DNA from 3 places in the Bacillus sp. D386 genome. Region 3 is predicted to be linked to each of the others. Evidence: riboswitches for the same ligand, from Rfam matches in the RefSeq annotation. Region 3 holds a riboswitch; each other region holds the start of a gene.
What was found. A riboswitch is a leader RNA that binds a small molecule or an ion and turns the genes downstream of it on or off. The one in region 3 is predicted to bind S-adenosylmethionine.
Positions count from the first base shown of each region.

Region 1: linked by a shared signal. The riboswitch ahead of FHY45_RS12440 (methionine ABC transporter ATP-binding protein) and the one ahead of FHY45_RS14425 (methionine ABC transporter ATP-binding protein) in region 3 are both predicted to bind S-adenosylmethionine.
Region 2: linked by a shared signal. The riboswitch ahead of FHY45_RS10280 (bifunctional homocysteine S-methyltransferase/methylenetetrahydrofolate reductase) and the one ahead of FHY45_RS14425 (methionine ABC transporter ATP-binding protein) in region 3 are both predicted to bind S-adenosylmethionine.

Region 1 covers NZ_VEMV01000004.1:73,587-81,548, reverse strand. The annotation lists gene FHY45_RS12450 (MetQ/NlpA family ABC transporter substrate-binding protein) at 1-862, opposite strand, end outside; gene FHY45_RS12445 (methionine ABC transporter permease) at 880-1,530, opposite strand; gene FHY45_RS12440 (methionine ABC transporter ATP-binding protein) at 1,548-2,567, opposite strand; SAM riboswitch class I at 2,690-2,801, opposite strand; gene FHY45_RS12435 (YrzE family protein) at 3,031-4,713, shown strand; gene FHY45_RS12430 (amino acid ABC transporter substrate-binding protein/permease) at 5,393-6,838, shown strand; gene FHY45_RS12425 (amino acid ABC transporter ATP-binding protein) at 6,825-7,553, shown strand; gene FHY45_RS12420 (undecaprenyl-diphosphate phosphatase) at 7,903-7,962, shown strand, end outside.
Region 2 covers NZ_VEMV01000003.1:276,789-284,750, reverse strand. The annotation lists gene metH (methionine synthase) at 1-365, opposite strand, end outside; gene FHY45_RS10280 (bifunctional homocysteine S-methyltransferase/methylenetetrahydrofolate reductase) at 362-2,221, opposite strand; SAM riboswitch class I at 2,316-2,417, opposite strand; gene FHY45_RS10275 (class I SAM-dependent methyltransferase) at 2,542-3,138, shown strand; gene FHY45_RS20530 (hypothetical protein) at 3,347-3,505, opposite strand; gene FHY45_RS10270 (hypothetical protein) at 4,071-4,409, opposite strand; gene FHY45_RS10265 (phosphatase PAP2 family protein) at 4,560-5,237, opposite strand; gene dapF (diaminopimelate epimerase) at 5,268-6,251, opposite strand; gene FHY45_RS10255 (hypothetical protein) at 6,348-7,154, opposite strand; gene FHY45_RS10250 (DUF4870 domain-containing protein) at 7,279-7,602, opposite strand; gene FHY45_RS10245 (undecaprenyl-diphosphate phosphatase) at 7,764-7,962, shown strand, end outside.
Region 3 covers NZ_VEMV01000004.1:511,903-519,864, forward strand. The annotation lists gene FHY45_RS14420 (O-acetylhomoserine aminocarboxypropyltransferase/cysteine synthase family protein) at 48-1,367, shown strand; SAM riboswitch class I at 1,462-1,573, shown strand; gene FHY45_RS14425 (methionine ABC transporter ATP-binding protein) at 1,687-2,718, shown strand; gene FHY45_RS14430 (methionine ABC transporter permease) at 2,715-3,383, shown strand; gene FHY45_RS14435 (MetQ/NlpA family ABC transporter substrate-binding protein) at 3,397-4,230, shown strand; gene FHY45_RS20605 (YuzK family famiily protein) at 4,524-4,676, shown strand; gene sufC (Fe-S cluster assembly ATPase SufC) at 5,036-5,821, shown strand; gene sufD (Fe-S cluster assembly protein SufD) at 5,839-7,143, shown strand; gene FHY45_RS14450 (cysteine desulfurase) at 7,143-7,962, shown strand, end outside.

The DNA.
Region 1 (7,962 bases), 440 kb from region 3:
CGACTGCCGGGCTGGTCCAGGCATCCTGATAATTAACCAATTCTTCTATTGAAACAAAAGCCGGAATGGTATTTCCTTTAAATGTTTTAAGGATAAAATCCTCCACTTCCTCGGAATGATAGATGTCTGCCAGTTTTTTTAGCTCAGCGCGGTCTTTATCCCCTTTTTTTATAGCGATAATATTAATGTATGGTTTGGCCGTTGCACTTTCATGGAACAAGGCATCCTTTAATGTCAATCCTGCCTCAACCGCAAAGTTATTGTTTATAATAGATGCATCTACATCTTCAAGAAAACGCGGTGTATTCCCGGCAGCTACCAGTTCGAGTTTAATATTTTTTTGATTTGATTTAATTTTTTCCAAAGAGCCTATTCCATCAAAATTATCTGTTAGTGTAATGAAGCCAGCCTCCTGCAAAAGAAGTAGCGCCCGGCCAAGATTTGTACCTTCATTAGGGACAGCAATTTTAGCCCCATCAGGCAATTCCTTTAAATCCTTATGCTTATTTGAGTAGATTCCCATTGGTGCAATAACAGTAGAGCTTAGTGGCTCAAGATCTAATTTTCTTTCCGCCACTTGTTCTTCAAAATAAGAGATTGTTTGGAATGCATTAGCGTCCACTTCACCATCATTTAGAGCTGTATTCGGCAAAATATAATCACTGAACTTTACAAGCTCTATATTGAGCCCCTTCTCCTTAGCGAGTTCAGCAATATAATCCCATATTCTTGTGTCTCCGCTGCTTACTCCAACCTTAATGGTAGAGCTGCCCTCTTTTGCACTGCCTTTCGAATCGCTTCCACATGCTGCTGTTACGACAGTACATGCAATTATTAAAATAGTAAGAAAAAGTTTTTTCATTTTTTCCATCTCCTTCTTTATCGTCTTCTTATTTTTCTAGCCAGCGTATTACCTATGGATTGTAAAAGCTGTACAATGATTACCAGTGCCGCAACGGTTACAATCATGGTGTTAGTGTCAAACCTCTGATAACCATAGGTGAGGGCAAGATCTCCAACTCCTCCAGCTCCTACTGCCCCTGCCATTGCTGAGGCTCCAACCAGCCCAATAGTTGCTGTTGTAAAGGTTAAAACAAGAGAGCTAAGTCCCTCTGGTATTAAAAACCGAAAAATGATCTGCCATTCAGTAGCGCCCATTGACTGAGCTGCTTCAATAATTCCCTTATCAACTTCCAATAATGAATTTTCAACCAATCTGGCAATATAAGGACCTGCATAAAATACAAGCGGTACAATGGCGGCATTCGTTCCAATCGCCGATCCAACAACCAATCGTGTAAATGGAATCAAAGCCACCAATAAAATAATGAAGGGAACCGAGCGTAAAATATTAATGATTGGGTTCAATATATTAAACACCCACTTATTCTCCAGAATGTGACCCTTTCTCGTTATGACGAGTAAAATCCCTAAAGGCAATCCAATCACGGCCGCGAATAGTAAGGAGAAGAAAACCATATAGAGTGTGTCACTGAATCCAATCAGTAACTGTTCAAGTGTAATTTCCATTCCTAAAAACTGTTCATTCATGATAGCTTAACCTCCTGCAAGAGCACATCCTCACTCTCTATGTATTGGATCGCCTTCTTTATTTCTTCTGTTTCACCGATGACCTCAACGATTAAATTTCCAAAAGGGGTTTCCTGTATTTCAGAAATATTGGCAGAAAGAACACTTAAATGGACATCAAAACTTTTCGCCACTGTTGAAAGTAGATGCTTGCCAGACGAAGATCCCAAAAAATTAAGTTTCCAAACTGCTGGTTTATTCTCCTTTAAGGATTTCAAAAAGCTCTGCGGAATCTCGTCGTGAATGACTGTTCTAACAAACCGCTTGGCAACCTCAGTGGTTGGCTTGGAAAAAATATCAAGAACAGGACCCTGCTCAACAACCCTCCCATTTTCCATGACAGCGACCTTATTGCATATCTCTTTAATCACCGACATTTCATGTGTAATAAGCAAAATTGTTATATTGTATTCTCGGTTTATTTTTTTCAATAGCTCTAAAACATCCCTGGTCGTCTGCGGATCCAATGCCGATGTAGCTTCGTCACATAGCAGGATAGATGGATTCGTGGCCAGAGCTCTCGCAATTCCAACCCTCTGCTTCTGTCCCCCTGACAATTCATCCGGGTAACTTCGACCCTTAGCTGATAACCCCACGAACTCCAGTAATTCTCGAACTCTATTTTGAATCGTTAATTTACGAACGCCGGATAGTATCAATGGAATCGCTACATTATCAAATACCGTCTTAGATTGAAGTAAATTGAAATGTTGAAAGATCATCCCGATTTTCTTTTTCTCTGCCCTTAATTCCTTTGCTTTGAGACTGGCAAACGATTTACCATTCACAAGGACCTCCCCCTCAGTAGGCCGTTCAAGCATATTAACTAAACGCAAAAGTGTACTTTTCCCGGCCCCGCTGTATCCTACCACTCCAAAAATATCCCCTTTTTCAACCGTTAAATGAACGCCTCTCAGAGCATCTACGCTTTGACCATTTGCTTGATATGACTTTTTTATGTTTCGAAACTCAATCATGTTCTCTCCTCCAGGCCTAAAAAATTCGAAATGCAAAAAGCCCCTTCTGTCATTAGACAGAAGAGGCTTTGTATGAACATATACATAAAAAGACAAGTAGAAATATGTTCGCTTAAAGCTTCCTCTTATCTCTCAAACAGATGTTTGTTGGAATTAGCACAGTATTTTTACCATAGTAAAAATCCGCTGCCGAAGTATCATAGGGCCAAATCCCTCCACTTCTCTCGATAAGAATCGCTTGCTATTCAATTAAATTTGATGTTTCCAACTATATCCTATCTTGTTTAGCAATGTCAATAATAATTTATAATATTTAAAATATTTTTGATTTATAATAAAGAATATCCTAAATCAAGTTACAGCAACTAAAATTCATGAATATTTCCAATTCATGAATCATTTTGGTCAGTTATTCGTATAGGATATTAAGGTAAATTATAGAAAAAATAAGGAGGGGTACTTTGTGGGAAATATCTTCATCTATTCCATTATCATTGGGATTATATCGGCACTTATTCTTGTGCCATTCAAAAATAATGAAAAATTACGTATCCATATGAAGGGGAAAACAAAACTGCTTGTTTTTGTCAGCTTAGCTGCATTAATCACGATTGGAGCATTTTTATTTTATTACTTCACCCTATTGGATCAAACTATCTCTTCTCTTTGGATTTTTGTCATCATACTAACCTTGCTGGGTTCAATGCTTGCTACGGGTATGGAGAGAACCATTAAGGGTATTTTATTTGCAGGTAGTTTGCTTGTCGGTCTCTATTTTTTAACGGCATTTCTGTTCAATGCCGATGAAAAGTATACTATAGCTAAAATGGACATCAAAGAAGAAATTCAAACATTTGATGAAAATAAAAAGCCGGCCAGCGTGCCTCCTCAATACGCGCGCAATAAAATGAAAAAAGCATTTGGCCAGGTACCAAATACGAGCTACTACGAATTAGGGAATTTACAAATCCAAAAAGTAGATGGTGAGTATGTTTATATTGCTCCAGTCGAATTTTCAGGATTCTTCAAATGGCTGAAAGGGAAAGAAACTCCTGGTTACTTTATATTGAGTGCTACAGATTCATCAGCCAACCCAAAATTTGTTGATGCAGAAATGATCTACACTCCTTCTGCATTCTTCAATAAAGAAACAGAGCGCCGTATTCGTCTACAGTATCCATCCTACATATTCTATGGGGATTCACAGCTTGAAGTAGATGATAATGGCACGCCATTTTATATTCGCTCTTATGGTGATTTTGTCTCTGCCAGAAATGGCTTTAAGGTAAAAGGTGTTGTGGTGATGGATGCCAAAACTGGGAAGTCCAACTCTTATTCCCTTTCTGAAGCGCCCGAATTTATTGATGGTGCCGTTGCACCAGAAGTTGTCAGTACACAAAACAGCTACTTCGGAAATTATATTCATGGCTATTGGAACAGCCTATTTGGAAAATCAGATGTTAAACTGCCTTCTGATGAGGGTACCGAAGCGAATGTAAGTCCGATCTTTGATGAAAATGGAGATATGTATTATTTCACTGATTTCACGAGTCCTAAAGAAGGCGTCGATTCTATGCTCGGCTATGCGCTCACAAATTCCAGGACAGGTAAAGCTGTCTATTATACAGGTAATATGGAGGAATCCTACATGGATTCACAGGGTGCCCTGCAAATTATCGAGAAGAAGTTTATAGAAAAGAAATGGGAAGGAGAAATGCCCATCATCTATAATTTTTACGGTGAAGCCAGTTGGTTAACAGGAGTCCTGGATTCAAATGGATTCCTACAAAATTATTTCATTGTATCTGCTGCCAATCCTGAAATAACAGCATATGGGTCAACGCCAAATGAAGCCTTAAAGCTATACAAAACAGCACTTCAAAAAGGCGGCGGAACGGTTAACGGCACCTCCACAAGTGTTGAGAAGAAAATCGATGGGAAAGTTATCAGAGTCTATAAAGAAAAATCAGGTGAATATACCGTCGTTTCGTTCCTTCTGGATAATGGACAAAGCTACAATATGTCCTCTGAAAAGGATCCTTTGATCATATATCTGCAGGAAAACGATGAGGTATCTGTAACGTACCTGGATACCGGGGAAAACTTTTTACCTGTTAACGGTATTACAATTAAGAATTTACAATAATATATACTGAAGAAAATAGATCATCCTCACTCGAGGATTGATCTATTTTTTAACAACTGGACTAATTTTATTACCCATATTTAAATTATTGTTAAATATATAGTTAGAATCGTGTTGAATAGGGTAAATAAAATTAGTCATAAATACTCATAATAGGTAGTGTTTACATTATTAAGAGGAGGGCTTTGGAGTTAAATTCTATAGATCAATACCCATACTGGATGTAGTTCCAAAAGAATTAGAGCACAAATGGAAATATACTTTAGAATTCATTCTTCAGAACTAAAATTTGCTTAAGATACACTTACATGGTTAAAGCATTCTCAGCTGTTTTCCATACATAATCAGTATTAATATGTGAGTTAGATTATTTTCACATAACATTTAGGAAGTACTTTCCATTTACAAATCTCTATATATTTTATTAGATTAAATACGTATAATACTGCTCTTTTTTTATTTCTCCACCCTTTATTACATCTTTTTCTTCACAACAAATAAATGGAAATCTTATAGTAATCTAATATTATTTGGTAAGTATTGATTGCCAAAAAACCGTATCTTTATATATACTCATAGAGATACATACATTCTGTTATAAGATTAAAACATCCCTTTTAACCCGCCCCAATTGGATATAGAGGGTTTTTAAACGTTACTTATATGAAGGAGGTTCACAATGAAGAAATTTTCAAAATTCACATTCCTAATAGCAATGGCTATTGTCATGATTGCTTCATTTATATTCCCGGCTTTAAACACGAAAGCAGAAGGAAAAAAATATGAGATTGCAACAGATATTACATTTGCCCCATTTGAATTCCAGGAAACGAATGGCGAATTTGTAGGTATAGATATCGATTTACTCAATGCTATAGCTGAAAATCAAGGGTTTGAAGTAGAAATTAAGCCGCTTGGATTTAATGCAGCCGTACAAGCACTAGAGTCCAATCAAGTAGACGGCGTTATTGCCGGAATGAGTATAACAGATGAAAGACAACTGAAATTTGATTTCTCCGATCCCTATTTTGAATCTGGTGTCGTAATGGCGGTTGCCGAGGGAAATGAAGAGATTAAATCCTATGAAGATTTAAAAGGAAAAAAGGTAGCCATTAAAACAGGTACAGAAGGTGCCAGCTTTGCAGAAAGCATAAAAGATAAATATGGCTTTAAAACGGTAACCTTTGATGATTCCGCCAATATGTATGACGATGTTAAAACAGGTAACTCTGCAGCTGTTTTTGATGATTACCCAGTTCTGGCATATGGGATTACGCAAGGCAACGGATTAGAAATCGTTACTGAAAAAGAAAAAGGCGGCTCCTATGGATTTGCTGTCGCTAAAGGGCAAAATGCGGAATTGATTGAGCAGTTCAATACAGGTCTAGCCAATCTAAAAGAATCCGGTGAATATCAGGATATTATGGATAAGTACTTGAAGGCAGAAAAAAGCACCGATACTAATAACGGTTTCTTCGGCTTATTAGAATCAAGTATGCCAAGTCTGTTAAAAGGTCTTCAAATGACCCTGATATTGACTGTCGTATCTCTCGTTATAGCATGTATCCTAGGTATTATATTTGGTCTGATGCGTGTGTCCCATCTCAAAATCTTAAGGGCAATCGGCGTCATTTACGTAGATATCTTTAGAGGAACTCCACTGATTGTTCAAGCTTTCTTTATCTATTTCGGTATTCCAGCAGCACTTGACTTCCGTATATCTGCAGTTGCTGCCGGTATCATAACATTAAGCTTAAATGCTGGTGCATATATGGCTGAAATTGTACGCGGTGGTATCGAATCCGTTGATAAGGGACAAATGGAAGCTGCCCGAAGCCTTGGTCTTCCATATAAAAAGGCAATGGCAAAGGTTATCCTTCCACAGGCAATCCGTCTGATGATTCCATCTATCATTAACCAATTTATCATTACATTAAAAGATACCTCTATCCTATCCATCATTGGTATTAATGAATTGACTCAAAGCGGAAAAATCATTATTGCCAGAAACCTTGAGTCCTTCCAAATGTGGCTGATTGTAGGGTTTATATACTTTATCATTATTATGATTTTAACTAAGGTATCAAACCGTATGGAAAGGAAGATCCAAAATGGGAAAGCTTAAAGTAAAAGGATTAAAAAAATCATACGGGAAGCTGGAAGTACTAAAGGATATCAGTCTTGAGGTTAAAGAAGGCGAAGTTGTCTGCTTAATCGGCCCTTCTGGATCCGGTAAAAGTACACTTCTGCGCTGCCTCAATTTACTTGAAGAAGTAAATGAAGGTGACGTAACAGTTGATGATAAACATTTAACTGATAAAAACACAGACATTAATAAAGTTAGGGAAAATATCGGAATGGTATTCCAGCATTTCAATCTCTTCCCGCATATGACAGTACTAGATAATATTACTTTGGCTCCTGTTGAGCTGAATAAAGCTACAAAAGAAGAAGCAAAAAAAATCGGCTTAAAGCTATTGGCTCGTGTGGGTCTTGAAGATAAGGCCAATGCCATGCCAGCTCAACTGTCCGGCGGACAAAAACAACGTGTGGCGATTGCACGAGCTCTTGCCATGAACCCTGACATTATGTTGTTTGATGAGCCTACGAGTGCACTTGATCCCGAAATGGTCGGTGAGGTTCTGAATGTTATTAAACAGCTTGCACAAGAGGGTATGACCATGGTAATTGTGACTCATGAAATGGGCTTTGCCCGTGAAGTAGCTGATCAGGTCATCTTTATGGATGGCGGTTATGTTGTGGAAAGAGGAACACCTGAAGAAATCTTCTCCAATCCGCAAAATGAACGAACTAAGGATTTTCTTGATAAAGTTTTATAAGGATAAGTTAGGGCACAGTGCTTAAGCACTGTGCCCTTTAGTATTTCTATTTTGATAACCTCCTTCTTGCTGATGTAATGACTATCCATATATGCAGTTACTAAAAGGCCTGATATATATGAATCCTGCCTTTACTCTGATATAAACTTCTATTTCCTGGTTACATGCAACCCTTCATGCAAACACTCCAATATTTTCATAAAAACCTTTATTACGCGCAAAATAAGCTTTAGTATTAATCCAGTTCCCTTACTTTCTGAATTTTCCAGTTTCGAACCGTTCTCTCCAAATGATATTATTATTTTAGTATAATAAATAAAAGTAAAAGCTATAAAATAGGAGTGTTAAAATGGATTCAATTAGCTTTATTGAAATAATACAATTTGTTTTTTTAGGATTACTGCAAGGT
Region 2 (7,962 bases), on a different contig from region 3:
ATCGAACCTGCAACAAAGCGAGGGCTGTCAGGACTGTCAAACTGTTCTGTTGCTTTTCGAGCCAATTGAGCTGATTCTTTATTCAGCTGATATGCCAGGTGACCAAGATTATATTCATCCAGTACAATTGGAGTTGCCCCGAATGTGTTTGTTTCAATAATATCCGCACCTGCTGCCAAGTACTCTTCATGAATCGATTGGATTACATCCGGGCGGGTTAGCGTTAAATACTCATTACACCCATCGTATTGTTCCCCGCCAAAATCATCCTCTATTAATTGATGCGCCTGAATCATGGTTCCCATTGCTCCATCTAGAATAACTATTCTTTCAGCCAATAACTCTTTCAATTTTTCTGTTCTCATGATAGATGCACTTCCTTATTTACAACTGATTTCTGTTCTTTGATGTACCGAACCAAATGCCCGCTTAATTCATATTTCATAAAAGGTGTAATAATATAGATACCGTTAAATAGTTCACTTGCCGCGTCCACTAATTCTTTTGAAATGGCAAAGCTTTCGCGAGCACAGGCTTCCTTATCCGTTCCGGCTCTTTCCATCGCCTCTCTAACATGAACCGGCAATGAAATACCTGGCACTTCATTATGTAAAAACTCTGCATTCCGGTGACTCGTTAAAGGCATAATGCCAATAAAAATCGGCTTTGTTATATGCCTGGTTGCCGCGTATACTTCCTCTAATTTTTCAATACTAAACACGGGCTGGGTTAAGAAATAATCAGCTCCAGCCTGAATTTTCTTTTCCATTCGCTGTACGGCTTTATCTATGTACTTTACATTTGGATTAAAGGCAGCTGCGATATCGAAATTCGCCCGGCTACCCAGCGATTTTCCTGAATAGGAGCGCCCCTCATTCAATTGCTTAACCAATGAAATCAGGTCCATTGAAGAAAGATCATATACAGAAGTCGCGCCCGGAAAATCACCAATTTTTGAAGGATCCCCAGTCACCACCAACACCTCTGATAATCCAAGGGAATGCATGCCCATTAAATGAGATTGCAAGCCAATCAGATTATGATCTCGACAAGTTAAGTGAACAAGAGGCACCGTATTTAACTTTGATTGTAAAATCGACGCTACCGCAAGATTGGATATTCTCGGTGACGCCAATGAATTATCCGCAAGTGTAATCGCATCGGCACCCGAATCTAATAGGTAGCGACTTCCTATTAAAAAATCCTCCAGGCCGAACGTCTTTGGCGGGTCCAACTCCACGATAACCGTCGTTTGTTTTTTTGCCTTACCTGAAATTGTATCTGGACCTTTTCGTTTATATTGAATGATTTCATATGATATAGGCTGATGCTTCGGCTTGGCTACAAAATCTTTCACCTTTACAGGATGAAGATCTTCGATTCCTTTACGAATGGCCTGAATATGGGCAGGAGTTGTACCACAGCATCCACCTAGCAGCCGGACCCCCTGCTTCACAAGCTGCCTTGAACTATTAATGAAATAATCCGCTTCTGTCGAATAGACATATCTTCCATCTGATAAATCAGGTAAGCTGGCGTTTGGATAAGCCGCATAATAGGTATCTTCCAATAAAGGTACTTCTTCGTATGAGCGAATCATATGATAGGGACCCATCCGACAATTGATGCCTACCACATCAGCGCCTGTTTTTTTCATAAGAGAAAACGCCTCACTGACATGCATACCATTTTGCAAAAGGCCTGTTTCATGCAGAGAAATATTCGCGATAAGAGGAAGATCACTCATTTTTCTAGCCGACTCTATTACCGTTAATAATTCGTCTAAATCATAATAGGTTTCAAGTAAAATGCCATCCGGCTTTTCTTCCAATAAAGCGGTCAGCTGTTCATCGAAATATCCCTTAATTTCAGTTAATGTTAATTCTGATTTCCGGAAACTCCGTAAGCCGCCAATCGTCCCAATAACGAAGGTGCTTGGATCAGCCGCATCTTTCGCTATTTTAATTCCAGCTCTATTAATTTGAGAAACTTCCCTTTCAAGGCCATAGCGCTTTAATTTATGGAAATTTGCGCCGAATGTATTCGATTGAATCACATCAGCACCAGCTTCAATATAACTTCTATGCATCTTTTTGATCTGATTGGGGTTTGTCAAATTAAGCTCTTCAAAGCAACTATCAATTCCAAATGAATATAAAAGTGTTCCACTCGCCCCATCTGCGACTAGAATTTTTTCATTTAACGTTTCCAGTAGTTTCACTGTCTTTCCCCCTAATTAGTTGGTTAATGTCTCTGATGAGGAAAACAGACTAATAGAAAAGAGCTTTCATCATGAAAGCCCTCTTTCCTAAGGTCTCTCATCTCTCAAGCATTGCTTGCTGGATTTAGCACCTTGGATTACCATCCAGGTTGCTGAGATTTCAACGGGCCAGTCCCTCCATCTCTCTAGATAAGAATATGAAATTATATATTTACTTAATTTACTATAAATTTTCAGTTATTTCAATCTATTTTGATAATTAATCCAAAAGAGTTAACGATTTAGTATTTTGGGTATGTATGGGGTAGGAGTGATGTTAGATGAAGGAAATAATAACGAATCAGTTTAAAAATCCAACTGGTGTCCTCGGAAAGATTGCAGGTAAAATAATGGCCTATGAAAATGAGGAATTATACGAATGGACATTTGATCAATTGACTATTACCCCAAATGACACACTGCTAGAAGTTGGTTTTGGCCCAGGTGAAGGAATGCACATGCTTTTTGAGAAGTACCCTACCATCCAAATAGATGGTGTCGATCCATCAGAAGAAATGGTGAAAAATGCGAGCAAACGAAATCAAGAACAACTCAACCGCAATCAGCTTCGTTTGTTTAATGGAACTGTTCTCGGGATTCCCAATCCAATGGTGTACGATAAAATATTTAGTGTAAATAGCTATCCATTATGGGAAGATCAAGAGGCTTGTATTCAAAAAATACATTCTTTATTAAAAGAAAATGGAAAACTGACTATAACCGTGCAGCCAAGGCAGGAAGAAGCAACCGAAGAACAGGCTCATGCCTTTGCCGAAGAGATTAGAGAGGTGCTAACTAATACAGGCTTTAAGTCTATTAAGGTTCAAACGAAACCACTCAAACCGTGCTTATCTATAAATGTCACAGCCATCAAATAGCCCTTTTTATGAATATTAGAAATTCCACTCAAGCTTAGACACTCTTTCTATCTGACCCTTTTCAACCTATAAAAACCATAAGCTCCTCCATCAGTTTTGATTGAATTTCTATTATTTAGGGTATATTATAAACATATACACATATATTAAAAAACCAGAGAGCTGGATACTCCCTGGTACAACTACTAGCGAGTGGTATGCAAATAGTTTAGTTCTTAGAGGAACCACCCTTATGCTTTGGTCGGCGCGGGGTGGTTTTTCGTTTGCCCTTTAGCTGAAGATTGGCGAATCGCGTGGCGATGCCGGCAGCAAGGGTCGTGAAAAAGATCATTGCTACATCTTTTGCCAGAGCTATTAGAAAATCCATAAGTATATCACCTCCCTCCTCCTTTATATAAGGAAAAGAAGGTGCATACCACCCGCACCAAGTAGTTGCATGAAAATTATACCATATATGTTATTGATAACATAATGACTCTGGTTGTCTTTTTTAGGTGATTGAAAATTCCTATCCCTTGCTAATGGATCTCTTTTATTTGCTCTCTGTTCACAAGTATTGTTGCTGATGACTTAAAGAAAGACAGCTTTTTTATTGTCGCAATTATTCAACTAATGCCCCATGTTTTTCTCCTATTAAATTGATTTTTATCAATTCCTTATTCTTATGTAAAACTCTTTTTCGTTATCCTGAACCTTTACTGCCATAAGAAGTTCAACACAAAAAGGCATTCAACGATTATCACTTAATATTACCTTAATTAAAAATTATACTTTTTCTTCTTCAGCTATCCCAACATAACATCGTTAACCGATATTGCGGTTTTACCGCTACGCCTATTTCACACTGAAGTAACTAACTTTGGCTGCTGCATTAAGCGAAATGGGAACCCTATAAGAAAAGGAGCAGCCTAAGCAACCCCTTTTAAATAACATCAATAATTTCCCTTGTTCACAGGCCTAATAAGCACTCCTAATTTAACTATTAGTTTAAACACCCAATAAAAGAAAAAGAAGTTAAACAAAAAGCCAAACGAGACTAAAGAAAACAGCATTCCACCATGATAAACTAAAATATCAGCAGGAAAACCGAAATAATAATCACCAATACTCTTATCAAATCGATAACCTAAGGTAGGAACAACTACAACAATAATAGTTGATATAAGACTTACTATTGATAATTTTAGTTTTTGGGCATTAAATTTGTTGATGTTTAAAAACGCAACTATTACTAAACCATTGATTAACAACCCAATAATCAAATCAATCATACTAAAATCCCCTTGTTTACTTATTCCAGAATTTTTCTTTATAAATTATTATAACAAATATTTCCTTAGAAACCTTTTGTTATTTTCAGACAGCCAAGATTTCCATAAAAAATAGCCGTCCATAAGCCATTATGGCTTATGGACAGCCTATTACGATTTCGAACCTTTTGTTTTCCGATATTCCCCAAACGTAAATACAGTAGCAATGATAGCAAGCCATGCACATCCTGCAATATACCCTGCAATTACATCACTCGGATAATGGACACCCAAGTAGATTCGGCTGTAGCCCATCGTTAAAATCAAAAAAATACAAATCGCATAGACAGCCAATCTAATGGGCCAATTCTTCGTGATTCTGGTAGTTATGATCATAAGTGCGCCGTATAGGATAAAGGATGACATAGCATGACCGCTCGGAAAGCTGAAGCCATTTACCTCGATCAATGGATTCAATGTTGGTCTCTCCCGCTGGAAAATCCATTTTAAGTAATGGTTAACATAACCGCCCGATAATGTCGTGATGATTAAGAATATGACACTTAATACACGTTTTTTAAATAATAAAAACACAGAGAATAGGATAACCAATAGAATATTGCCATCAACTGATCCAAGATTAGTTATAAAGGTAAGTACTTTTGTGCTTAATTCATTAATACTCCCCTGCACAGCCTGGATGATTGTCATATCAAAATGATAAAGCTCATTCTCATTTATGTTCTCTGCAATATCTACGAATAGGATGGTACACACAATAAAGAGGGCGATTAATACGAAAAAGGTGATTACATGAACATTTAAAAAGGTATTCGTCTGCTTCTTCATTTCTGCCCTCCTATTCTAATATGTATTAGCTCAGCCTATTTTAGATTCTACAAATGCTTTAGCATGTTGTTGGAATGCTGAATAAGCATCTGCCTCTTCTTTATAGACTTTCCTTTCTCCAAAGCTAACATGTAGTGTATCCAAATTTAACTGAATAACCGTTTCATACTCATACGTTGCATTGCCAATCAAATCAATCCACGTTTCATCTGGCAAATCATGGACCTGGCACAGTACCATTCCGCCTGGATTATAGACGTGCAGAACTGCTTCATCAGCCAACTCATCAATCCATTTCGTAACAAGGCTTGAAGCTGACATTGCCGTTCCGCAAGCATCCGTAAAGCCAACACCTCGTTCAAATGTGCGAACAAAAATGGATCCTTCCTCCAGACGGGACACGAAGCTGACATTCACACCATCTGTAAACCAGTCATTCTCACCATTCAGCATAGTTGCTATTTTCTCTTGTTTATCCGAATGGATTACCTCTTTATCAACAAGACTGATCAGATGTGGATTTGGTACTGACAGGGTTGTGAACGTAAGATTCTCGTCAATAAACGGCAGTTTTTGATTGATGATTTCGTCCATTTCAGTATTCATGGGCAATGCACTCGTTGCCTTGATAACCGGAGATATTTCGACGCGGTATGTAGGGATATCCTTATACATGTCCGGCTCTTTCTTAACCTGCAGGGTGGCTTTCATCGTTTCTATCAGCAGGTTATTTTTCTTCAATTTTTCTTGAACATACCGACCTACACAACGGAGTCCATTCCCACACATGGATGCTTCTGAACCATCTGCATTAAAGACTCTCATTCTGGCATCTGAGGCCTCACTGTTTAACACAAAGAGAATTCCATCTGCTCCCTCTGTGCCCGTCCGCTTGCACATATTTATAGCCAATTGGCTTCGTTCTTCATCTGTTAATGACAGCTTGGTATCCATTTCATCGATTAAATAAAAATCATTGTTAGAACCATGTACTTTAATTATCTTTATATCCATTCTCCTGCTCCCTTCAAACAACATTCTCTTCACTATTTCACCATTATAAAACATATTGTGCAACAAGCTAAAGTTTAGCGACGTTTATAGGAGTGGTCAGTGGTTTTGCTGCTGAAGGTAATCAAGGCAAAAGCAATAGCCTATTCTCTTTTCATCCTCTGTTGCTCCTTCCGTAAATGTCAGGAGAGGTGTATTGGGATCAAGAAAATGTTTACTGTAGTATGCCGGCATCCATCCGCAAGAATAATGTACAATTTTCCGCTTATCATATGTTTGTTCAACAATGAATTCAGATCCATGAAGGATTTCACCGCCATATTGCCGGATTCCATATGGGTTTGCCACATTGCTTGTACTTTTTTTTCCCAGTTGTTTAGATTGCTTATACCTGCCTAATTGTTCTTTCTCAGACGTTAAAATTTCAATATCCCCATTTAACCCAAAACGGCTTCGATACTCACATAATACATGGCCGTTGCTGTCAGATAAGATATATCTTCTCGGTAAAAAAATAAGCAATGAAGCTGGAATAATCCACATCCAAATATTTTCCCGTTTATCTTTAAGAGATCCAACCAGATTACCTTCTGGTGAGAAAATAGCCATATGAAGGGTCGGGGCTGGTAAAAATCCAAGGAAATATTGGCTGTTCGTCAGCGGTGAGCCTTCCTCATCAGCCACTTTCGCTTCCGGAAGTTTCTTCATTCTGCTTTTCAGTCTGAAATTACGATTGATAGAAAAAAGAACCAGCACTATAAAAGGACAGGTAACACACGCAGCTAATATGATATCGAATCCATTCAACCAGGCAAACAAAAAACAGAGAAGACCGACTACAAAGTATGCAACTAATTCTGCTGTATATATGCTATGAATTTTTTGGTAATAATGCTTAGTAGTCAAGGATTTTTCACCGCCAATTTTTTAAACCTGATAACCATCCATACATTCTATGCTGGACATGTCCAAAATAGTAACGGATTTAAAAAAGACCCGGCAGAAATAATGCCAAGGTCTTTAGCTATTGCTATTTCAATATTCGAAGTGTTAATGGGATTTGATAATATTCTCCAGAATATGCCTTTACAGCAGCCACTATTGTAAATACCAACACATATATTCCAATCAGCCAAGCAAGGATAAAACCAATACCGATGAACGCCAATATAAATGCTATAAAGGTGTAAATCGTATAGCTGATTAAAAAGTTTAAATATTCCTTACCATGGTAATCGATAAAATCTGAATCATTCTTTTTAATTAACCATATAACGAGTGGCCCAACCAGCACTAAGAAAAAACTGCTGACATAGATGGCTACTGCCCATAATTTATCATTTGTATTTTGCATCATTAAAACCTCCCGTATCTTTATATAAATTTATGCGATTCATTCAACATTTAGGTTTCAAAGCTTTCATGATTTCTTTTAGTTCTTCATACACTCTATACAGAAACTATAGACAAGTATAAAAATTTGGTTTTGTAACCTGCATGAGGAGGCTGGCTAATTTGTTTGAAGAATGGAAAGCAATAGTACTGGGGATCATCCAGGGTCTTACTGAATTTCTCCCTATCTCCAGTACGGGTCATTTATATTTAGGGAGACATTTATTCGGTCTTGATGAAGCAGGATTATTACTGGATACCCTGCTTCATACAGGGACACTTATTGCATTGCTGATCTTTTATGGGCATGAAATTATAAAAC
Region 3 (7,962 bases):
TTTCATTTACTCACTTCTCTATTTAAAATGAAATGGAGAGATGTAGAATGGCAAATGAAGAAAAGAAGTATCGGTTTGAAACAGTAGGTATACACGGAGGATTGCAGCAGGATTCGGTAACTGGAGCGAGAAGCGTGCCGATTTACCAGACGAATGCTTATTTATTTAAAGACACAGATCATGCTGCGGATTTATTTGGATTAGCTGAAACTGGCTATATTTATACTAGAATCCATAATCCAACTTCAAGTGTATTCGAAGAACGTATAGCAGAATTAGAAGGTGGCATTGGAGCTTTAGCGGTATCAAGTGGTGCTGCAGCTATAACACTCTCAATCCTAAATATTGCGGGAGCAGGTGATGAAATTATTTCTGCGTCCACTCTATACGGCGGAACCTACAATTTATTTGCCAATACTCTCCCTAAGTATGGTATTAACGTAAGGTTCGTGGATCCAAGTGACACTGAAAATTTTAGAGAAGCGATTACATCAAAGACCAAAGCTATTTTTGGAGAAACGATTGGAAATCCAAGCCTGCAGGTTCTTGATATTGAACGGGTGGCGGAAATTGCTCATGAAGCTGGAATTCCGTTAATCATTGATAATACATTTGCAACTCCTTATTTATCCCGTCCGATTGAGTTTGGAGCGGATATCGTCGTACACTCAGCTACGAAATGGCTGCTTGGAAATGGAACCACATTAGGCGGGGTCATAGTCGATGGAGGGAAGTTTGACTGGAATTCATCTAAATTTCCGGGCTTTACTGAACCCGATCCAAGCTATCATGATCTGATTTACAGTGAAGCAATTGGTGCAGCAGCATTTATTGTAAAGGCCAGAGTTCAGCTGTTGAGAGATTTAGGTCCTTCCTTAAGCCCGTACAATGCCTTTCAATTTATTCTCGGATTGGAAACTCTGCATGTGAGGATGAAGGAGCATGTAGCCAATACGAGATTAATAGTTGACTATTTAAAACAGCATCCGGCTGTATCGTGGGTCTTGTATCCAGGAGATTCAGATCACCCTGATTACGAAAAAACGAAGAAATATTTACCCAAAGGTGCTGGAGCAGTCGTTGTTTTTGGAATAAAGGGTGGACGTGAGGCAGGTAAAAAACTGATTGATTCCGTTGAACTGTGGTCCCATGTGGCCAATGTGGGAGATGCAAAGAGCCTAATTATCCATCCGGCAAGCACGACTCATCAGCAACTAAGTGAAGAGGGATTAAAAGCATCAGGTGTACAGGAGGATTTAATCAGACTGTCTGTTGGAATTGAACATGCAGAAGATCTAATTGAAGAATTGGAGCTTGCGATTGAAAAAGCAACAGGTATAGCTTCCACTGAGGTGGTTGTGAAATAAATATTGAACATGCTATGCAGACTTTGGTGTTGACAGTTCTTTCTTCAACATGATAGGATAGCAGACAGTTAGATTTAATTGAATAGTTTAAGTACTCTTATCAAGAGAGGCCGAGGGAAGTGCCCTTTGACGCCCGGCAACCGGCAATCATTTATGATTGAAAAGGTGCCAATTCACACAGGATAATAAATCCTGGGAGATGAGAGAAAGGAACATGTTATAAATAAATCATGCCTTTCTGCCTCCGCAGAAAGGCATTTTTGTTTAACTGAAGTTATTCTTTAATTATAGGTTGATAGAAAGAGCAGGTGAACTTTTCATGATTACATTACGTGATGTATCGAAGACCTTCTCAGGAACATTTAAACGTTCATCAGCTGTCAAAGCAGTGGATCAAGTCTCATTATCTATTGAAAAAGGCGAGATCTTTGGAATTATTGGGTACAGCGGTGCGGGAAAAAGTACCCTCATTAGAATGCTGAACGGTTTAGAGAAGCCAACAGAAGGCAGTGTCTTGGTGGCAGGCAAAGATATGGCTGCTATAAAAGGCGCTGAATTAAGAAAAGCCAGAATGGAAATAAGTATGATTTTTCAACACTTTAATCTCCTCTGGTCAAGGACAGTCAGCGAAAATATAGAGTTTCCTTTAGAAATTGCGGGCGTACCAAGCAAGGTACGTAAAGAAAGAGTGAAGGAACTTGTAAGTCTGGTAGGATTAGATGGCCGTGAAAATGCTTATCCATCTCAGTTGAGCGGCGGTCAGAAGCAGCGGGTCGGTATAGCGCGCGCATTAGCGAACAATCCACAGGTTCTTCTTTGTGACGAGGCGACATCAGCACTTGATCCTCAGACTACAGACGATATTTTGGATTTGCTCGTTGATATAAATAAAAGACTTGGCTTGACAATCGTATTAATTACACATGAAATGCATGTTATTCGTAAAATCTGTCATCGCGTTGCTGTGATGGAGATGGGGAAAGTGGTCGAGAGCGGAAAAGTACTTGATGTATTTAAAAAACCAAATGCTCCGATTACTAAACGATTTGTACAGCAAGTGACTGAGCCAGAAGAAACGAAAGAGACGATTGAGCATTTGCTTGCTGAATATCCGACGGGGAAAGTTGTACAATTATCCTTTATTGGCGAATCAGCTGAAACCCCTGTTTTATCAGAGGTTATCCGCTCTTACAAAATCAATGTAAACATATTGCAGGGTAAAATATCGCAGACTCAGCACGGGTCCTATGGAACGTTATTTATTCATGTAGACGGTGATGCTGCTGAAGTGGTGAAAGCGATTGACTATCTCCACAATCAGGAAATTGGTGTGGAGGTGATTTCAGAATGATGGAAACATTATTACCAAATGTAGTTTGGGAACGAATTTATGAAAAGACATGGGAAACCTTGTATATGACAGGTGTCTCATTAATCGCAACTTTTTTCCTTGGAATTATATTGGGTCTGCTATTATTCTTGACCTCAAAGGGGAATATGTGGGAAAACAAAGTGATTTACGGAATTGTAGGTGCTTTCGTTAACATATTCCGTTCCATTCCATTCATTATTCTAATCGTGTTGTTAATTCCTTTCACAAAGGCATTAGTAGGAAGTATTATCGGTGTCAATGCGGCTTTGCCAGCTTTAATTATAGGTGCTGCTCCATTCTATGCGCGAATGGTTGAGATTGGATTGCGTGAAATTGATAAAGGTGTAATCGAAGCAGCAAGATCGATGGGGGCCACTTCCTTTACAATCATATGGAAGGTGCTAATTCCTGAATCTCTGCCTGCACTTGTTTCTGGTATCACAGTTACGGCAATTGCGCTTGTAGGTTATACAGCGATGGCAGGTATGATTGGTGCGGGCGGACTTGGAAACCTTGCCTATTTGGAAGGGTTTAGCCGCGGACAGACAGATGTCACGATTGTTGCTACTATTTTAGTATTGATTATTGTGTTTATTCTCCAATTTATTGGAGATTTTATAACAAGAAAATTAGATAAGCGCTAGGGAGGAAACCAAAGTGAAAAAGTTATCGTTCATACTTGTTTTAGGATTAACCCTATTATTGGCAGCCTGCGGTGGATCAGGAGATGAATCCAATTCCGGGGACAAAGAACTAAAAACGATTAAAATTGGCGCATCAAATGTTCCACATGCAGAAATATTGGAAGAAGCAGCAACTCTTCTTGAAGAAAAAGGTATTAAACTTGAAGTTGAAGTATTTACAGACTATGTAATGCCGAATAAAGCATTGGAAGATGGCTCAATTGACGCTAACTATTTCCAACACATCCCTTATTTTGAGAGTCAAGTGAAGGATAATGGGTATGATTTCGCCAATGCAGGCGGAATCCATATTGAACCGATTGGTGTTTATTCTAAAAAATACGACAGCCTGGATGACCTACCAAAAGGCGCAAGCATCATTATGAGCAGCTCAGTAGCTGATCATGGGCGTATGTTATCTATGCTGGAAACAGAAGGCTTAATAAAGCTAAAAGAAGGCATTGATAAAACTAAAGCAACTGTGGATGATATTGCGGAAAATCCGAAGAATTTAAAGTTTAAAACGGATATTGAAGCACCTATGCTTACGCAGGTTTACAATAATGATGAAGGCGATGCAGTACTGATTAATTCCAACTATGCCATTGAAGCGGATCTTGTACCAGCTGAGGATGCGATTGCATTGGAAAGTGCTGATAATAATCCATACGTAAACATTATTGCTGTTAGATCTGAGGATAAGAATAAGGAAGAAATTAAAACATTGGTTGAAGTTCTTCATTCTAAAGATATCCAGGATTTCATTAATGAAAACTACAAAGGGTCCGTTATCCCATCAAATAAATAATAGAAAAGGAAGGTGCAGCTATTCATTTAGCTGCACCTTTTTCATCTATATAATAGGTGTTTTAAAAGCAATTGTAAGATGCTTTTCCAATGAATTATTTTCTTCTCTGGTATTATTTTTCAGGATAATCAAGGATTTCCTAGAAGAAATACGCAATATCACTTTTAAGATGTGCTCAGAGTGGTATATAGACTTTGAGGGTTCTTCTGCAAAGTGATACCCTTATTATAATAAATGGAAAGGAATGATTCATTATCTTTGACAATCAGTTACAGCTTAGAGTAACAGATGAAATGGAAAAAGCGATGAGGCAGGCACATGGAGTTGGCTATGAAGTTTACAGTCAGAATCTTGAAGTGCGTATGAAAGTAGAAGAGAAGCGTGAACGTAGTTATATGAAGAGTAATCAAATCTTAAATGATGTGAATAGAAGAGTACATGGGTAAATGAATCAAGTGATAAAGTGAATATTTCTAAAAGTGATAATCATAAAAACAGGTAGCGGAAGAAAAATCAATTTCTCCTTCTACCTGTTTTTATGTTTTCAATTAGTGCAAAAATGTTACTGCCGTCTTTAAAATCAGGGTGGTTGGTAAAGATCATGCTGGTTCTTTTCTTTCGTGAAAATTAACATTATAATGTCAGTAAAGCTAAGTATTATGTTAAAATATTATGTCCATTTTATGTAATTTTCTCGTTTCAAAAAGTTGAATCTAGATTTGATTTGTTATAAGATTGTAATGAGAATAAATTGAGAATAGAAATAATCTAAAACTTTAGATGACTATATATTGGAGGTATAAGAATGGCTGGTTCAGTTCTTACAATTAAAGATTTACATGTTTCAATAGAAGGTAAAGAGATTCTTAAAGGGGTAAACCTTGAAGTTAAAGGTGGAGAAATCCATGCAATTATGGGGCCAAATGGTACAGGAAAATCTACATTGTCATCTGCTATCATGGGTCACCCAAAATATGAAGTAACAAGTGGTTCCATCACAATGGACGGTGAAGATGTTCTTGAAATGGAAGTTGACGAACGTGCTCGTGCCGGTCTATTTTTAGCAATGCAATACCCAAGTGAAATTACTGGGGTTACTAATGCCGACTTCATGCGTTCTGCTATTAACAGTAAACGTGAAGAAGGAGACGAAATTTCCTTAATGAAATTCATTAAAGAAATGGATAAAAAAATGGATCTATTAGAAATGGATCAAGATATGGCTCAACGTTATTTAAATGAAGGCTTTTCCGGCGGTGAAAAGAAACGTAATGAAATCCTTCAATTATTAATGCTGCAACCAGCCATTGCGATTCTTGATGAAATCGACTCCGGTTTAGATATTGATGCGCTGAAAGTTGTTTCCAAAGGAATCAACCAAATGAGAAACGAAGATTTTGGCTGCCTAATGATTACTCACTATCAACGCTTATTGAACTACATTACTCCAGATTATGTTCACGTAATGATGCAAGGTAAAATCGTGAAATCCGGTGGAGCAGAACTAGCGCAACGCTTAGAAGCAGAAGGATATGACTGGATTAAAAAAGAATTAGGTATTGAAGACGAAACAGTAGGAATTGAAGCATAAGCAATAGGAGGATCGTTATGACAATCGAAACTACATTACTCGAAAAAGATGTTGTATCATCTTTTTCAAAAGCACATAGTGAGCCTGCCTGGCTTGAAAGCTTCCGTTTAGACGCCCTTTCTGCCTCAGCTGAGCTACCTATGCCGAGACCTGATAAAACGAAGATTGATAAATGGCAATTAGAGGATATGAAAGTGAACTCCGTTACAAGCGAGACATTTACATCTATTGATGAACTTGCTGAAGACGTGAAAAAGCTGATCAATCCTGATGAGAACAGAAGTTTGTATGTACAACGAAACAATACAGCTGCTTATTTGACAGTATCTCAGGAACTTAAAGATAAAGGTGTTATTTTTACAGATATCAGGACTGCTGCTAAAGAACATCCTGAACTTTTGCAAAAATACTTCATGACTACAAGTGTTCCTGTAAAAACGAATAAGCTTACAGCTTTACATGCAGCACTCTTTAATGGTGGAGCTTTTCTTTATATCCCACGCAACGTGGTTATTGAAGAACCCATCCAGGCTATCTTCATGATTGATAATGCTGAGACTGAATTATATAATCACGTACTTGTTGTTGCTGAAGAGAGCAGCTCCGTAACGTACGTTGAAAACTATATTTCATTGGTTGACGGCAAAGAGACTATTGGAAATATCATTTCTGAGGTTATCGTCGGCAACAATGCGGTCGTTAAATATGGTGCAGTTGATACATTATCTAAAGATATGAAAACCTATGTAAACCGTAATGCATATGTAGGAAATGATGGACGAGTGGAATGGGCATTGGGCTTAATGAACGATGGTAATACTATTTCAGAGAATATTACAAACCTACATGGTAATGGTTCATATGGTGATACTAAAACAGTAGTGGTTGGTACTGGTAAACAAACTCAAAACTTTACAACTAAAGTTGTTCATTTTGGTAAAAACTCAAATGGATATATCCTGAAGCACGGTGTTATGAAGGATGAAGCATCCTCCATTTTTAATGGTATCGGTAAGATTGAACATGGTGCCACTAAAGCTGATGCTGTACAGGAATCCAGAGTATTAATGCTTAGTCCGAAAGCACGTGGGGATGCAAACCCTATTCTGTTAATTGATGAAGATGATGTAACAGCTGGACACGCAGCTTCTGTAGGCCGTGTGGATCCAATTCAGCTTTATTATTTAATGAGCAGAGGGATCAGTAAAACAGAAGCAGAACGTTTAATTATCCATGGGTTCCTTGCCCCAGTAGTAAATCAATTACCTGTTGAAGCTGTTAAAAAGCAGTTGACTGAGGTAATTGAAAGGAAAGTTAAATAATGATTCCAACGAATATTAAAGAACTATTCCCAATTTTAAATGAGAAAGTCAATGGTCATTCATTAGTATATCTGGACAGTGCCGCAACTTCGCAGAAGCCAGCATCCGTTATTCAGACTATTGATGAGTATTACAAGCGGTATAACTCTAATGTACACCGTGGTGTTCACACACTTGGAACGATGGCCACGGATGCTTATGAGGGAGCACGTGAAAAGGTAAGAAAGTTCATTAATGCGAAATCCATCGAAGAAGTTGTCTTTACAAGAGGGACAACGACTTCGATTAATACAATTGCTGCCAGCTACGGGAAAGCTAACCTAAAAGCTGGTGATGAAATTGTTATCAGTATGATGGAACATCATAGTAATATCATTCCATGGCAGCAAGTAGCTAAAGCAACCGGTGCGACATTGAAATATATCCCGCTTGGAGAAGACGGTACTATTTCACTTGAAACAGTCAAAGAAGTGATTACTTCAAACACGAAAATCGTTTCAGTTATGCACGTATCGAATGTGCTTGGTGTCATCAATCCGGTTAAAGAAATTGCGAAAATTGCCCATGAAAATGGAGCAGTAATGGTTGTAGATGGTGCGCAAAGCACTCCGCATTTGAAAGTGGATGTTCAGGATCTTGACTGTGATTTCTTTGCCTTTTCTGCACATAAAATGTGTGGACCAACTGGCATTGGTGTCATGTACGGGAAAAAGGAATACCTCGAGAATATGGAACCAATCGAATTTGGCGGAGAGATGATTGATTTTGTGGGATTGCAGGATTCTACATGGAAAGAGCTGCCTTGGAAATTTGAAGGCG